3 regions of the Candidatus Clostridium eludens genome follow, and region 1 is predicted to be linked to each of the others. Evidence: riboswitches for the same ligand, from Rfam matches in the RefSeq annotation. Region 1 holds a riboswitch; each other region holds the start of a gene.
The links. A riboswitch is a leader RNA that binds a small molecule or an ion and turns the genes downstream of it on or off. The one in region 1 is predicted to bind fluoride.
Positions count from the first base shown of each region.

Region 2: linked by a shared signal. The riboswitch ahead of eno (phosphopyruvate hydratase) and the one ahead of crcB (fluoride efflux transporter CrcB) in region 1 are both predicted to bind fluoride.
Region 3: linked by a shared signal. The riboswitch ahead of crcB (fluoride efflux transporter CrcB) and the one ahead of crcB (fluoride efflux transporter CrcB) in region 1 are both predicted to bind fluoride.

Region 1 covers NZ_JBJHZX010000024.1:58,436-64,513, forward strand. The annotation lists gene ACJDU8_RS15865 (hypothetical protein) at 1-123, opposite strand, end outside; gene ACJDU8_RS15870 (metal-iron-binding protein) at 826-1,386, shown strand; gene ACJDU8_RS15875 (hypothetical protein) at 1,516-1,908, opposite strand; fluoride riboswitch at 2,110-2,169, shown strand; gene crcB (fluoride efflux transporter CrcB) at 2,208-2,582, shown strand; gene ACJDU8_RS15885 (DUF190 domain-containing protein) at 2,733-3,368, shown strand; gene ACJDU8_RS15890 (NlpC/P60 family protein) at 3,703-4,458, opposite strand; gene ACJDU8_RS15895 (hypothetical protein) at 4,655-5,746, shown strand; gene ACJDU8_RS15900 (sensor histidine kinase) at 5,930-6,078, opposite strand, start outside.
Region 2 covers NZ_JBJHZX010000008.1:56,376-62,453, forward strand. The annotation lists gene ACJDU8_RS07220 (MFS transporter) at 1-194, opposite strand, end outside; gene ACJDU8_RS07225 (DUF190 domain-containing protein) at 260-895, opposite strand; gene eno (phosphopyruvate hydratase) at 1,012-2,277, opposite strand; fluoride riboswitch at 2,428-2,487, opposite strand; gene ACJDU8_RS07235 (small, acid-soluble spore protein, alpha/beta type) at 3,139-3,318, opposite strand; gene ACJDU8_RS07240 (DNA-3-methyladenine glycosylase I) at 3,573-4,133, opposite strand; gene ACJDU8_RS07245 (aminotransferase-like domain-containing protein) at 4,327-5,517, opposite strand.
Region 3 covers NZ_JBJHZX010000001.1:180,527-186,604, reverse strand. The annotation lists gene ilvA (threonine ammonia-lyase) at 1-1,163, shown strand, start outside; gene crcB (fluoride efflux transporter CrcB) at 1,273-1,656, opposite strand; fluoride riboswitch at 1,689-1,748, opposite strand; gene ACJDU8_RS00765 (Mrp/NBP35 family ATP-binding protein) at 2,034-2,879, shown strand; gene ACJDU8_RS00760 (methyl-accepting chemotaxis protein) at 2,990-5,170, opposite strand.

The DNA of each region.
Region 1 (6,078 bases):
CTTTTGTACTGTTTCAGGACTAACGTTTGATTTTCTAAAATAGTCACCATAATCATCATAGTCACCATAGTAATTATCAGAGTAATCGTCATAGTAGTCAAAAGGGCAATAATAATTTTTCACGAGTTATTTCTCCTTATATTTATCACTTCAATATTTATATTATGTTAATATGATATTTTTGGGAATTAATTTAATTTAGCTTTTAATAGGATTTTTAGTAGTAGCAATTGATAAAGTTGATCTAAGCTCTATTTTTATTTTTTGTACAATACTGGAGTGAATATAGAAATTTATAACACATCTTCCGGATGCATTATTTTAGAAAATAAGAGTAATAGAAGCTCTGGTTAATTCCAGAGCTTTTATTGTACTAAGGTAAAATTATTAAGAAATTAAAGTATTTTCATGGTATTAATCATTATATCCGATTTACTATATTTTATATCCATTTAGTTTTTAAATTGGAGTTATATTTTTAAGAAATTTCTATATTATTATGTGTGATTTAGAGTGGGGACATTTTGGGGACACAACTACTGGAAAAGTCCCCAAAACTACTTATTTATACTTAACATATATTTTATAAAACATAGTAATACCAATGATTTGAATAGCAAACCTAAATCAAATTAACATAAAATTTCGCACTCGTAATGCGTAGGCCATGGGTTCGATCCCCTTTTTCAGCACCAATGAAAGCCTGTAATATCAACGTGTTACAGGCCTTTTAATTTTACTTAAAAACAGGCCTTTATTTTAAATAGATTAATACTTATTTTATGCTATACTAAAATTAAAAGTTATTTAGAAAGGAATGTTTATATGGTTAAAATGACTTGCATTGTCTGTGGTATGAAAATAAATGAAAAGAATTATAATTTTAATAAAGAAGCATTTATAAATTCAAATAGTAAAGAAAACATAATGTATTGCCCATTTTGTGGAGCACAAAGTGAATATTTAATAGAAGATGGACAAGAAATAAAATATGATAGAAATAAATTGAATCAAAATGATTTAAAAATAATAGATCATGCAGCTAAATTGGAAGTTTTTAATGGAGATTTTTATAAGAAAGCTTCAGATATGGCGAAAGATGAAAATGTAAAAAGTATGTTTAAGGCTTTATCAAGCATAGAATATATGCATGCTAGAATTCACAAGAAAATAGCCGATATTAAAGAAATTCCAGTACTTAAGGAGATGGATTATTCAAAATATAATACTGATGAAGCTTTGCTTGCAGCAGCTTGTCAAAGAGAAAAGCATGCTGTAGAGTATTATAAAAAATATGAAAAGGAGATTCATGAAGAAAACATTGTAAAGATATTGAATGTACTTTCGAAGGTTGAAGAAGAACATATAGAGCTTACAGGTGAATAACTTGTGGAAGTCCCTTATACAGTTGGTAAAGATAAAGTTGGGAGAAGGAAGCTTAAGGAGTTGATTGTAACTTATTATTAGGATGTAAAGAGTGCGTAATTATAATGGCACTCTTTATATTTTTAAACTTTATATTTGATGCATAAGTGACATTTCAACAACTTTACTTAAATACTCCCTTGCGTGGCTTATTGACATCCCACAATCCGTTAATGTCTTTACTACATTAGGATGGTGTTGTTCAAGCATCCCTACAATCTCTTGTGTATCTGATTTTATTCTTTCCATATCTTTTTTTGGTATGTCCATCGTACCTGGCATTTCTTGGTTTATATCTGGTTTCTTCTCCAAAGGTGGCAGCGTGCTTTCTTTATGAGTTTTGTTCTCTTCAAATTTTTCTTTTCCTTTAAAAATAGGTTTGGGTTCCATACGCATCACAGGTGGGTACATGTTTCTATTAGCCATCATACAATAACAACGCATTGGTGTTATTTGTAATGGTGGATACATGTATTTATACATAAAAGCCTCCAGTAAAATTTTTCTCACAATAGTATACTATTCAAAAAACTGTTATTCGGAATGTTTATATTTGGATTTTTTTCTAATTTCTCTGAAATGCTGGTATACTAGTATAATGAGGAAAAGTATGTTTGAATTGTAGAATGTTAGAACAGAAATTTATCATGATTATTGCTTTTGTATTTTTATGCTTGTATAATATTATATATAGGTGATGGAGTTCGCCTTTAAATGCTTTATGCTGATGACTCCTACTTCTCAAAAGAAGTAGGAGCTTTTTATTTTTAGGGGGGGATTTTATGCAGAAACTGTTTTACGTTGGTATTGGTGGGTTTATAGGCACTTGTCTGCGATATATTATATCATATTACTCACCTAAATTATTCGGAACACAATTGCCATATGGAACACTAATTGTTAATATAGTTGGAGGTATCTTGATTGGCTTTATTATGGAATTAAGTTTAGTGACTAATTCAATTTCGCCAAATTTGAGATTATTCCTTACTACTGGTATTATGGGTGGGCTTACTACTTTCTCTACGTTTAGTTACGAAACTATAAATTTTTTTAGCAACGGAAGTTATGTGTTGGGTACTTTAAATACTTGTTTAAATTTATTTTTAAGTTTAGGAGGAGTTGTATTTGGTAAATTTCTTTCACATATGGTATAGAAAAACTTATTTTAAATAAGCATTTTTAGATATGTAAAATACTGAATATTTTGTAGTCTTTTTATTAGGAAACATTGGCTAAATTACCAGAAGAGCAAATAACACTTGGAGTAAAATAAAATTCCATTTTAAGGGGGATTGATTAATATTATGAATAGTTTATTGAGAATAATAGTTGGAGAGCAAGAATATACTGCTAATTCACATAATGTCTATCAATGGATAAGAGAATTCTTATGGAAGAAAGGATTTCCGGGGTTGACAATTAGGCGTAGCGAATTAAGTCTTGATCATCGAAGTAGGCTGCATTCATTTACACTTGAAGATGTAGCATTTAACAACTTGGCTGTTATTTTAGAGACAGTTGCTAGTAATAGCCAAATAGAAAAAGTGAAACAAGAACTTACTGAGAATATGATTCATGGTCAAGTGAGTGTAGTTAAAGGAATGGGGGAGAAAGATATGGAAATGCATGATTATTTTGTTGTCAAAGTTTATACCAAAGAAAATAATTCGTGGTTTAAAAAAGAGGAGCACGAAAAAGTCTTAGATTTTTTACAAAAGAAAAATGTCATTTGGGCTACTATTACTAAAGGAATTGTGGGATATGGTAAAGACAGAGTTGTGCATAAGCAACGGTTATTTTCTTTTAGTGAACAAATGCCTATTGTAATAGAAAGTATTGTTGCTTCTAAGTACTTAGAAGATTTGCTAAAAGAACTCAAGATCCTTGTTAAGGAAGGTGCTATATTTACAACACCAGTAGATGTGATAATGGATAAATAATAAGATGTAGTAACTAAAAAGTTTTAAGTTGCATGCAATGTAATAGAAGGTGAATTAATTAAAGTATAGAATGTATAGTGATAAGGTTTTATATTAAAAAGCCCTGGAATTAACTAGGGCTTTTATGAATTAAGATAAAACATAACCAAATGAGATAATTAAAGTATTTTTATGAGTATTAATTATTATATCCAATTTATCTTATTTAAAACAAAAGAGAGTTTTTATACTCTCAAATTTTTTTATGTATAATAAAAGCAATCAGGTTTTCTTTTACCAGACTGCCTTGCCACTTCTGCCTTAAATTTTTCATAAGCCACTAAAGCCAAGCATATTAAGTTAATGTCATCAACCTAATTGGAATATAACCACTATTTATGAGGTTACTTTTAAATCGTACATCTTTTCTTGCGGTTGGAACAGATACAAAAGGAGTTACAGTTTGTACATTTTGTTCATATACGTTTAATTCATTACCGTTCTTAGGATTAGTATCTATGTATATCATAATATGTCCTTTGCCCCCACCATTATCAAGGAGTAAAGCATCTCCCGGCTTTAAATCCTGCCATGAAATTTCATTTACGGTTTTTCCATCAATTTTAGTATGATATTTAACGGCATTAAATAAAGAAAGGGTAGTTTGTCTATTTATTCCCCAACATATGCTCACAAAACCAGCACAGTCATTTCCGTATATAACATTAGAATTGCTTATTTTTGATAAAAAGTCATTAATAGAAGTTGCTTGATAATAAGACATACTATAGGGTATTCCATAATATGTCTTACCCTTTATGAAGGTGTAATGACTATATTTATCAAATAAATTATATTTAGGAATCCAGCTAACATTGGCCATTTCATAAGCCTTATTAAGTACTTCTTTGCGGTTAATAGTGCAAGTGGAAATATCATTTTTATTGTAGTTTACAGCATTATCATTTAGATTAAAGGTAGGTATATTGATAGTGGTATTATTTTTTCTAATATTCATAGATGTAGATTGTGTAGATATAAATATAAATGTCATAAGTATAAAAATGAAGAAAATACTTATAGATAGTTTGATATATTTAAATATACTCATAATTCAAATCTCCTATTCCTAGGTATATATAATAATATTATTATTATAACTAAAAAGAATTTATGATATATATTTACTATATGTAGTTGTATAATTTAGTATAAAAACTAGTTATAGGCTTTATTTTTATTTTTTTCTAAAATTAAGCAGGGTTTCAGAATTTTATGAAGAAGATTTAAATTAAGAGGTGATAACATTGAACTGTATTAACTTAGAAATGGCCTTTGGAGAATACAAAATCGGAAAAATAAGTTTGATTGAATTTTTAAGAATTCTTCCCGATGAAAAGGAAAGAGCATTTGAGGAGTGGATGGTAAGGTTAATATCAGAAACGGTGTCTATTGAAAAGGATTTGATTAAAATCTTAGAAGAAAATCAAGAAAGTCTTAAAGTTCTTTATAATGCTTTTTATTGTATTTGTACGTACTACAGGAAAGAAAAAAATATTATTAAGTATAAAGAAATTCTTGCACGATATGAATATTGTTTTTCTGAAAATCCTACGTATAGTTATTTAAAGGCAATGTGTTTGATGCAGCGTGGTACAGAAGCAGATATAAAAGAGGCAATTAAGTTATCCCAAAAATCCATGGAATATGTTCCTGACAATGTAGGTATAATTCATTGCTATACGGAAGTTGTTGCTAAAGCTTTTGAAGAAAACATTCTAAGTTTAAAGAATAATAAGCTAAAGTTAAATGAAGCTAAAAAGTTATTGTTAAGTAAGGTATTAAGAGAAACATACGATTATGCTAAATTTCATTGTACATATGGAAGATTACTTGGAATATCAGGAAATTATATAGAAGCGGCAAAAGAAATAATAAGTGCTATTGATAAAGAAATTTCTGATGGTAATTATTATTCTTTAAGAATGGCAGAATACCAAAGATATTTAATTCAAGTAACTTCTAAAAATTATGAGAAAGCCATTCTTCAATTTGAAGATTATAACTCTAATATGGATAGATGGAATAGAGAAATGGGAGCGAATATAGCTAACTCTATTGAGAAGGTACAAGGTGCTTTAAATAAAAATTTAGAATCTTTAGGTTTTTTTGCAGCTTTGGTAAGCTTTATTATTGCTTCTGTTCAAATTTTAACTAATTTAAATTTTGAAGATGCTTTTGAATTGATTCTGGCATTAGGCGGAACCATGATGATTGTATTAAGCGGTTTTGGTATAATACTTAATGGTTGTATGTATATTAAGAGGAGCAAGGTTGTATTTGTCATGGGTGTTATAACTATTATTCTAGCATTGGTCATTCATAAGTTTATTCAATAATTTCTTAATACTTATATTATATGAACCTCATTCCTTTGCTTCATTTTGTTTCATATTACCTGTTATAACAAAATAAAGCAAAGGGTTTTTGTTCTTTAAATTATTTTGTGAAACTTAAATTGATATAAATAAAATAACAATAATACTAAATATTGTTGTAATAATTCCTATGGGTAAACTTTACTAAAAATATATATCTGAAAATTCAATAGCAGTGGATTGGATAATTCTGTTATCACCACTAAAAAATGGATTACTGATTTCCTTAAATACAGTTTTTTCATAATAGGTTTCATACTTATCTGAAGGAAGTAATACGGTAAAAGTGCTGC
Region 2 (6,078 bases), on a different contig from region 1:
ATTCTGAAAATACTCACTATAGTAGTCACTGCTCCCTCAATAAGCCCTATAGTACTTTTATTTAGTCCTAGGATTTGAGAATAAAATGTTGGTAAAACAGGCGAAATCATATCTTGACTTAACCCCCCAAAAAATGCCACCCATCCTAATTTCATAACATTTTTATTAGCAATATCATCTATATTATTTGACAAAGTTCTTATCTCCTTTTTTATAAAAATAAATTTCAAATTTTTAGTTGCCACATCACTTTTCCTTGCTATTTATCCATTATCATATTTACTGGTGTTGTAAATATAACACCCTCCTTAACAATGATTTTAAGTTCATCTAATAAATCTTTTAAATATTGAGAAGCAACAATACTTTCTATTACAATAGGCATTTGTTCACTAAACGAAAACATGCGTTGTTTATGCACAACTCTATCTTTGCCATATCCAACAATACCCTTAGTAATTGTAGCCCAAATAACCTTTGTATTTTGAAAAAAATCTAAAATCTTTTCGTACTCTTCTCTTTTAAACCACAAATCATTCTCTTTTGTATAAACTTTAACAACAAAATAATCATGCATTTCCATATCTTTCTCCTCCATTCCTTTAACTACACTCACTTGGCCATGAATCATATTTCCAGTAAGTTCTTGTTTCACTTTTTCTATTTGCCTATTACTAGCAACTGTCTCTAAAATAACAGCCAAGTTGTTAAATGCTACATCTTCAAGTGTAAATGAATGCAGTCCACTTTGATAATCAAGGTTTAATTCGCTACGCCTAATTATCAATCCTGGGAATCCTTTTTTCCCTAAAAATTTCTTTATCCATTTATAGGCATTATGTGAATTAGCAGTATATTCTTGCTCCCCAACTATTATTCTTAATAAACTATTCATGTTATTAATGAATTCCCCTATCCATTTTATGTTATAAAAGCTTCTATTAAGTGGATAAAAATATTTGTATAAATTCTATAACCATCAAAATATATAAACCTAATTATATATAAATCTTACCTTTTTAATTTAAATGGTGTCATAATAGAATCCCTACCTAGTTCTTCTTCAATTCTTAAAAATTGGTTATATTTAGATACACGCTCTGTCCTTGACATTGAGCCAGTTTTGATTTGTCCTGCACATAATCCTACTGCAAAATCTGCAATAAATGTATCTTCTGTTTCTCCAGATCTATGAGAAATCATGGTAGTATAACCTACTTCCCGTGCCATTTTTATTGTTTTTATAGTCTCTGTGATAGTTCCAATCTGATTTAATTTAATTAAAACTGAATTGGCAATGTGTTTTTCAATACCTTTTTTTAAAATGGAAGGATTCGTAACGAAAATATCATCTCCTATTAATTGAATTCTATTTCCTAATTTTTTAGTTAGGAATTCCCAACCGTTCCAGTCATGCTCAGAAAGTCCATCCTCTATTGATATAATAGGGTATTTATCTATTAGCTTTTCATAATATAAAGTCATTTCTTCGAATGATAATTCTTTTCCTTCAAAATTGTATATTCCATTTTTATAAAACTCACTAGCAGCTGGATCTAAAGCAATAGCGATATCTTTTTCAGGTGTATATCCTGCCTTTTCAATTGCTTGAATAAGTAATTCTATAGCTTCTTCACTTGATTTTAGATGAGGAGCAAATCCACCTTCATCTCCAACTGAAGTTACCAGTCCTCTTTCACTTAACAAACTTTTTAACGTATGATATGTTTCAGCAATACTTTCAATTCCTTCATGAAAACTTGAAAATCCTATAGGTGTGATTAAAAATTCTTGAATATTAATTCCAGAATCAGCATGCTTACCACCATTAATAACATTAAAGAAAGGAAGTGGTAATTCTATATTAATACCTCCTAGATAACGGTAAATTGGAATCCTTTCTGATTGAGCAGCCGCACGACAAACAGCCATGGATGTACCCAAAATGGCATTTGCACCCAAATTCATTTTAGTAGTTGTTCCATCTAAATCAATAAGTATCTGATCAATCATATCTTGATTAAAAGGAGATAATCCAACAAGTGCTTCTCTTATAGAACTATTTACATTTTTAATAGCTTTTAAGACACCTTTACCGCCTAGCCTTTTTCCACCATCCCTCAATTCAACTGCTTCTTTATCACCTGTTGAAGCACCTGAAGGAACGCTTGCTCGCCCTAAGCTTTCATCATTCAGTAGAACATCAACTTCAATTGTGGGGTTTCCTCTCGAATCAAAAATTTCTCTTGCAGTTATCATCTGAATTTTTTTACTCATAAATCTTTCCTCCTAAAACAAATTATAATAAATTTACATAACTAAATATAACTAATCCCAAACAAATGGCAATAAAACATTAATTCCCAATAGTAAGTATTTCTTGTAATTTCACTTCTGCTGAAAAAAATAGATGACTCCTACTTTGAATTCAAAGTAGGAGTCATCAGCATAAAGCATTTAAAGGCGAACTCCATCACCTATTTATAATATCATACTATAAAGTTGAATAAATGATAAAAATGAATACCACTAATATTTAATTATAATAATTTTCGAGATTTTTAAATGTATTTATATATTATGCAAAATACTAAAAATTATTCTATTGAATGGTAATTTAATTTTAAACAGTGAAGATGAGTATAGAACCCTAGCAGATAAATATAAAATCCCTTGCACAGAAATCTACGCTAAGCATTTAACTGGAGATATTGCGTTAATAATTGCAAATATAGAGTTTGGCGAGAACTCCAATAATGCTACTGGAATACTTAATAAAGGTATCGATACTAAAGAAATCAATCCTATTTTATCGTAATATTTGCCAATAAAGATAGCAAACGCTCCGTCTACTGCCATTGCTATTGCATATAAAGTAGGTATTAGTGCTTCACTTAATACCTTTTGTGACATGATTTGAGGAGTTATCTTTGAGAGCATTTAAGGATGGAGAAAACCTAATTGGATAAATTCCTAATAATTGCTCTGATTTTTTACAATAAAGGCACTTAGCTTTTGACTAGATGCCTTACACAATACATGTTAGGTGTATATTCTATGTTTGTTATTATATCATCCCAATATTTTGCAAAAATAAAGCTTAGAGTAGTAAAGCTGCTCTAAGCTCTATATCATATTTTACCTTAAGTCCTCCTCATAAGCCTTAGCCGTTTTATTGCCACCTACTGTTCCAGCTTTTCTAGCAATTAAATCTCCATTATAGATTTTCTTTGAGCCTATTCCAATTTCTTCATCCGGTTCTCTTTTAAACTTAGCTACTTTGCCTGTTACTACTAAATTACTATTGTTACGTGCCATAAGAAACACCTCTTTCTAGAGCAATTTTAAATGCTACACTTAAAGTTTGTGTATTTCTATAAAAAATACTCTAGGTAATTGAATGGATATAAGGAAATAGATATAAAAATAAGTTTAAATTTATAAATTTATAACTGAATATATCATTTTTCACTACCCGTTTTGCCTGTAATTCAGCAATAATGTTTTAGGTATATACGGCATTATTAAGGACTTTTGTATATATAATAACCTAGTCTATAAAATTTCATATATTACCTGTTTGTGGAATGATGAGGACATGTTCTTATATGGTCATCCACCATACCAATTGCTTGCATAAATGAATAGATAGTAATCGGTCCCACAAATTTAAAGTTCCTTTTTTTCAGATCTTTGCTAATTTGCTCTGATAAACTACTTTTATTAGGAATATCACTATCAGATTTCCAATTGTTTATCAACGGTTTAAAATTCACATAATTCCATAAAAAATCAGAAAAGGTTCCATACTCTAACTGTATTTTAATAATTGCTAAAGCATTATTTCTTACAGATTTTAATTTTGATAAATTTTTAATAACATTAAATCTTGTTCTGATATCTCCTATTTTTTCATCACTTAACTTTGAACAATATACAACATCAAAATTGTGAAAAGCTCTTCTATAATCTTCTCTTTTTGAAAGTACCATATTCCATGATAATCCAGATTGAGCGCCTTCTAATGTAAGCATTTCAAATATGTATGAATCATCACGGCTTGGTACGCACCACTCGCTGTCATGATACTGCAGCATCATTAGATTTTTTCCTGGCCATAAACAAGAATTCATAAAAATCCCTCCCCAGCATTTACGTTTTTTATTATACCTGATATAATATGACGACACTATGTCATGTTTCATTATGAATTGATCTAATTTACCACCTTTTTTGACAGCTTGTCCTGGTTGAACTAACACTACTCCCACAAAACTTAAAATTAAAATATATCAATACTTTTAGAATTGAAAATCTTCTAAGGGATTAACAATTGATAAATTCTTTCAGCACTTGACCGATGCACTTTATTCCTATAACAATTTTATCCTCTGGCATATTTGAGTAGTTAATTCTAAAATTATTTTCTTTTCCACCATTTGCAAAGAAGGAACCGCCTGGAACAAATGCAACGTTTCTTTCAAGACATTTTCCAAGTACATCTCTTGCATTTATCTCCGCTGGAAGTTGAACCCACATAAATAATCCACCATGAGGCCTTGTAAATGTAACTCCTTTTGGGAATTCTACTTCCATTGTTTTTATAGCTAAATCACGTCTTTTCTTATAAACTTTAAGAATTTTAGCTATATGTTTATCAATATCATATAATTCAAGATACTTCGCTATATCCCTCTGAGCCATTGTATTACATTGAAGATCAGTAGATTGTTTTACCAGCACATACTTTTGTATAATCTCTTTCTCTCCTGCAATCCATCCAATTCTATAACCTGGGCAAAATATTTTTGAAAAAGTACCCAGACATAAAACATTTCCACTCTTATCAAACGATTTTACAGATGGCAGTTTATCACCTTCATAACGAAGTTCACCATAAGGATTGTCCTCAATAACGATTATGTTATACTTTGTAGCAAGTTCTGATAATCTTTTACGTCTATCAATACTCCATGTTCTCCCCGTAGGATTTTGAAAATCAGGAATAACATAAATCAATTTAATTCTTTCAGTAGTTTTGAGTATCTTCTCAAGTTCGCCTACGATCATACCATCTTCATCTGTAGGCACTTCAACAAATTTACAGCTATATGCTTTAAAGGCACTAATCGCTGCAAGATATGTAGGGCTTTCACATAGTACAATATCTCCTTCGTCTAAAAAAACCTTTCCTGAAAGATCAAGAGCTTGTTGTGAACCATGTGTAATTAATACATTTTCATACTCAAAAGAAGTTCCTAACATTGTATTCATTCTATTTGCAGCCCATTTTCTCAAAGGATCATAACCCTCTGTAGTTGAATATTGAAGCGCATTTTTTCCATCCTCTTCAAGTACAAGCCTATTAACCTCTTTTATTTCATCAATTGGAAAGAGTTCAGCTGCAGGGAGTCCTCCTGCAAATGATATAACCTCCGGGTGCTGAGTGAGCTTTAATAGTTCTCTAATTTCAGATGCTTTTAAATTATCCATTCTATGAGCATATTTAAAATTCATGTTTATCTCTCCTTTTTCAAATAATATATAAAATAAAAAATCCTGTCCTTTGTATAAATACAAAGGACAGGATTTAAATTCATCTTCCTGCGGTACCACCTTAATTGATGTAAAACATCCACTCATTTAAAGAATGCAAACACATTCCGGATTTATAACATAATCCCAATGTTGTGAATTACTCAGAATTTTACCAAATCCTTTTGACCCACACTCTCAAAGGCTACTTTTCTATACTGCGTTCTGTTAGCTTCCCAGCACCACCAACTCTCTTTAAGTGCACGTACAGTTTTATCTCCTCATCAACGATTTACTATATAATTATTATTATTAACATATTTGTAACTTCCGCACCGCCAATAACTTGTTATCTATAAGCGATAGTACTTATTCCAATAAGAATAGCACTTTAACTTTAGCTTGTCAATGTTGAAAGATAAAATTAAATATTATACTTACCATGTTCAATTAAGACACATATAAAAAATAAAGATATTGTGATGCTAAGATTATTTATTTTGGGGCGTGATCTATCTATATGATAACTCATAGAAAAGAAAC
Region 3 (6,078 bases), on a different contig from region 1:
TAAAAGACATATGTATAAATACTAAATTGATATATAGTTCAGAATACAGCAGAGAAAGTGGAAACCAGGTATATATAAAGCCGGAAAATTTACAGATAACAGGGGCGTTTAAGTTAAGGGGAGCTTTAAATAAAATTTCTAAATTAAGTGATAATAATAAAAGGAAAGGGTTAATTGCTTCTTCTGCAGGAAACCATGCCCAAGGGGTGGCTTATGCTGCAAACAGGCTTGGAATTAGAGCTACAATTGTTATGCCTGAAACTACACCTCTTATTAAAGTACAGGCCACTAAAAATTATGGAGCCGAGGTGGTACTTAAAGGAAAAGTTTATGATGAGGCCTATGAAGAAGCTAAGAGATTGGAAACAGAAAAAGGATATACTTTTGTTCACCCTTTTGATGATTTAGATGTGATGGCAGGACAGGGAACAATAGCACTTGAAATTATAGAAGAATTAAAGGATGTGAATGCCATATTGGTACCAATAGGCGGCGGGGGATTAATAAGTGGTATATCGGTGGCTGCCAAGTCAATTAATCCTGATATAAAAATAATAGGTGTCCAGGCTGAAGGGGCAAATCCAATGAAATGTTCTTTTGACACTGGGAAGCTGGTTAGTGCAGAAAATATTGATACTATTGCAGATGGTGCAGCAGTGAAAAATCCAGGGAAGTTAACATTTCAGGTAATAAAGAAATATGTGGATGAAATTGTTACAGTAAGTGATCATGAACTTATGGAAGCTGTGTATATTCTCTTAGAAAAGCATAAGCTTGTGGCAGAGGCCACAGGCGCAATGTCTTTAGCTGCATTAAATAAGTTAAAATTTAAGGATAAGAAAGTGGTATCTTTAATAAGCGGTGGGAATATAGATGTGGTAACAATGTCTGCACTTTTAAATCATGGTCTTGTTTCAAGGGGAAGAATATTTTGTTTTTCGGTTAAACTTAAAGATACCCCAGGACAACTTCTACAAATATCAAAAATTTTGGCAGAAAAGCGTGCTAATATAATAAAATTAGATCACAATCAGTTTAAAGCTATTGATAGATTAAAGCATGTAGTTTTAGAGGTAACAGTTGAGACTAATGGTCATGCGCATATAGAAGATATAGTTAAATCTCTAAATGAACACGGATATAATATTGATAAGGTATATTAGAATATTTTTATCATTAGTGTAACTATTTAACTATGCTTCGTTAGCCTAGTTAAATAGCTGCACTATAATAAAATATTGGGATTTATTTCATTTTAGATGAATCTTACCTTTATATTATGTGTGATATAAAAGTACCTAATACAACGCCTCCAAGGCTTAAGAATAGATTTAGGCAAGTATTTAAAGTAGCTAACATAAGACTGCCGCTGTTAAAAAGGGTAATTGTTTCATAGCTAAAAGTTGAGAATGTAGTAAGTCCTCCCATAATGCCCGTTGTAAGAAATAATCTTAAATTAGGAGAAATCAAGTTGGTTGTGAGACTTAACTCCATTATGAGTCCTATTAAGATACCACCTAGTACATTAACTATCAAAGTTCCGTAAGGCAGTTGAGTACCAAATAATTTTGGAGAGTGTATGGATATTATGTACCTCAAAGAAGCACCTATAAACCCCCCTATACCTACATAAATGATTTTCTGCATTTTAATCATCCCCCAAAAAAATAAAAATCTCCTACTCTTATGTTAAGGTAGGAGTCATTAGCATAAAGCATTTAAAGATGAACCCCATCATCTCTATTAAGTATACTATATTTAATAAAAATGTACAGTATTCTCTTCAGAATTATTAGGTGTATTAATAAAAAAGTCTTTTGGTTATCTTCTATATTCTGTTATAATTATTAATGTTGTATGCTTCTTATAATGACAAATATAAAAGAAAGTATATTGTGAGTGCTTTTTTAAAATGCATTAAGTAACCGGTTTCTTAGCATTTAACCGTGTAGTATAATGTATATTTGACAATACTAATAAATAAGAGTAATATAAAAATGGCAAATGCCAATATAGATACAGGAGATGATTTTATGTCAGATTGTAATTCATGTCCATCAAACAGTGGATGTAGTAAAGATAAGGAAAGTTGTGGTATTGAAAACAATCCTTACAATAAAGTGAAAAAGGTAATTGGAGTTATGAGTGGTAAAGGAGGAGTAGGGAAATCATCAATTTCTGTCCTTATAGCTAGGCAGTTGAAAAAACTTGGATATAGTGTAGGAATTCTAGACGCGGATATAACAGGTCCCAGTATTCCAAATTTAATGGGCTTAAGTGGTAAAAGGGCTGAAACTACAGACGAGTTTATATTACCTGTGGATACTCAAGATGGAATAAAGGCTATATCATTAAATTTACTTTTGGAAGATGAAAGTCAGCCGGTTATATGGAGAGGGCCGGTGATAGGTGGTGCAGTTAAACAATTATGGACAGAGGTAATATGGGGAGAACTGGATTACCTAATAATTGATATGCCTCCTGGAACAGGAGATGTTGCACTTACTGTAATGCAATCTATTCCTATAGATGGTATAGTTATGATATCTGTACCTCAGGATTTAGTTTCTATGATAGTTTCAAAGGCTGTAAATATGGCAAAAACTATGAATATTAATATAATAGGTGTTATTGAAAATATGAGTTATATAACCTGTCCAGATTGTGGCAAACAAATAAAACTTTTCAATGGGGAAAGTACAGATAAATTTTTAAAAGATATGGATCTAAAGCTTTTAGGGGAGCTTCCTATGCTAAGTAGTGTAAGTAGTTTATCAGAACAGGGAGATAAAAGTATTAGCGAAAATCTTGAGGCGATTTTTAATCCTATTGTTAATAATATTATTAGTAGTTTGGATAAAGTATCTGTAGAGAAATAGCCGCAAATATATATGATTACATAATAATTTTAGGATAAAAAATAAAGATAGCTTCTTTTTATATGGGCAGCTATCTTTATTTTTGTAAGATTAAGTCGGCTTATATAAAATTATATCTGTGTGTTAAAGGATCCAACCATTTCTTGAAGATCGGTAGAAGAGTATTCCAGATTATCTGTTACTTCTTTTAATCTTATTGTTTCACTTAAAATATCTTCAAGTAGGCTTAGAGATTCTTCGCTTCTACTTGCCCCCTTAGCAGTTCTTTTATTTATTTTTTCTGCAGATTCATTTATATGTACTACCATATTATTTATATCATCACTTTCTTTATTAGTTATTTCAAGTATAGTTTCCATATTTTTTGTTACATCATTTATATTATCTGTAATATATTTAAAAGAATCTATACTATTTTTTACACTATCCGTAGAAGTTTTTACTTTAGAATTAATCTCGTTAATATCTTTAAAAGTGTTGTTAGTTTCTCTCTGAATATTAGAAACTAAATTCCCTATAGATTGGGTGGCTTCTTCTGTTTCAAGTGCTAGCTTTGATATTTGCTCAGCTACAACGCCAAATCCTTTTCCTGATTCACCTGCCCTGGCAGCTTCTATAGTAGCATTTAATGCTAAAAGCTGAGTCTGCTGACTAATACTGCTGATACTTGTGACTACTCTTGTTATGGAGTTTGAATGATTTTGGAGCACAGATATTCTATCTAAAGTGACTTTCATAGTTTCTTCAAGTTCATTGATTGAAGTTAGAACATCATTTGAAAAGTCATTTGCCTTATCAGCGTGATGGCTGGTATTGACAATTTTATTTGTGACCTGGTGAATGAGAGAAGCCATTTCTTGTATTGACGCTGATAAACTATTAAAATGTTCTTTGGTAGTTTGAAATATATTATTTTGTTTTTGGGAAATAGATACTAAGCCGTCTACGGTCTTAGCTACTGTATCCATGTTTTCTTTTATATTATTAGTTAAATTTGAAACTGATTTAATAGAGTTCTTTGATGTTTTTGAAGAAACATCTACTCTTTTTATCAGAGTCATCTGATTGTTAATAAATTTATTAAACCATCTTGAGAGTTCTCCTATTTCATCATAGGAAAGTTTATCTACTCTTTTAGTCAAATCTCCTTCTCCTTCAGCTAACTTATGAAGTATGTCCACAGTTCTATTAAGTGGTGTTACAACTAATTTTTGTGAGGATATATAACTGATTAAGGTTATTAAAAGCCAGGTTATAATTGAACTTATAAAACCTATGGTTGGATTAAAATGATAGGCTATAATGTTTATTATTGTAGCAGCAGCTGCACTGACTGATATTATACCAGGTATTTTTAAATTTATGCTTTTAAAATTATATATTTCAGCTATGTCCCCTTCACACATCATTCCCCATATTTCATTGCTATAGGGAGGATTTATTAAAGTACCTTTACCTCCTACCATTATATGTCTGTAATCTGGATAACCGGGCCAGCAGTCTAAGTTATCTCCGTTTTTAATGGTATTTTTTACTCCCGGATGTAAATCACCTGTTTTGGGATCCGTAAATCTTATTTCAAATTCTGTATGTTTTTTAATTTTAACAATTCCCCATTTTGAAGTTCTAACTCCCTCCTTTAGATTATCACCCATAGTAAATGTATTATCTTCAAATCTGCTTCTTGATATGGCAGTTCCAGGCAGTATATCTCTATCTGTTTTTACCATGAATAGATAATTATCCCCTGAATCCTTATAGACGTGAGTATCTTCATCCTGGATTACATTACTCATGTTATCATTAAGAACTCTGCCTAAAAGTATTTTTTTGTGTTCAGAACAATCTATGTATGGAAGAGAAAATAATAAAGTTACTTCATCAGCAAATTTTTTTTGGCTTAAGTCTATGTCTAGGGTGTTTTTATCTTCATAAGGTCCATACATGAGTCTTTCACCTTTTAGACCTTTTTCATAATTTGGGAAATTATTCATGGTAAGGCCTATATGTTTACTACAGGTGGATTGGATTACTTGTCCAGTATCATTTAATATGAAAAATTCACAAAAATCTTTATACTGATTTAATCCTTCATTTAATTCTTCCAGTAATTTATGATCATTTTGTTTAAAACATCGTATGATGTTACAGGTATTTTCTAATTGCATCCATTTGTCTTTGAACCAGTTTTCTAAAGCCTTTTTTCTACCTTTTGATATACCTTCAAATACTTCTTCAGATTGTTCTTTGATTTTTTTGTTTATTAGATGCATAAATTTTAGTTTTATCATGGGTGTAAACTCCTCTTTTCTAATTATTTATATTATTTTATGCTAAAATAGTATCTCGAATTTATTAATATTCTACACCATTTCTAAAAATCCTTTAATTGATTTTAAAAAATATAATAAAATAATATAAATATCCTATTATTTTTAACGATATGTGAAAGCTAACAAAACAGAACTTTTTCTAAAATATATACATTTTAGAAAAATGCTGATATCAGGAAAATAAAAATGTAAAATAAAAGGAATTTTTTAAAATTATGTGTAAAAAATAGTGCAAAAAGAAATATTATAATTTTTAATATATTTAAGCTCGTATTAAAATTTTATTTTAATTTATTAAATAATTAGATATATTTTCTTAAAAAAAATTAATAAATTAGTGATAATTATCATAAATATTATTATATATCATAAAATTATTTATTAAAAAAGCTATAAAGTCACAATGTAAATTACAGAAAATTAATATTTTTATATATAAAAATATTAAATAATGAAAATATTATTGCAATATAAAAAATTAAATTAAAATATTATAATTTTTTTATTATTAAAATATACAATAAAAATGTAAAAAATAGTGCAGCTATTTATGTATAAAAATATAGTTATTTATCGTGTGAAAATGTTTTTATATAAGTTATTTTTATTATGATTAATTTAAAATTTGTTGACAGAAATATGACTACAAAAAATTCAAAATTATTAATGCATATTTTTATTGCACCATCAGATATGTATAATAACATTTGCAATATACTTCTCTAAATTTCTGTATATGCATTAAAATTTGCAATTATTAATATAACCACACATAAAATAATAAATTAATAAAATTATAATATTACTATTGATAATTTGCATAAAAGTTAGTATTATATAAATAAGTTTTTTAAAAGCTGTTAGAC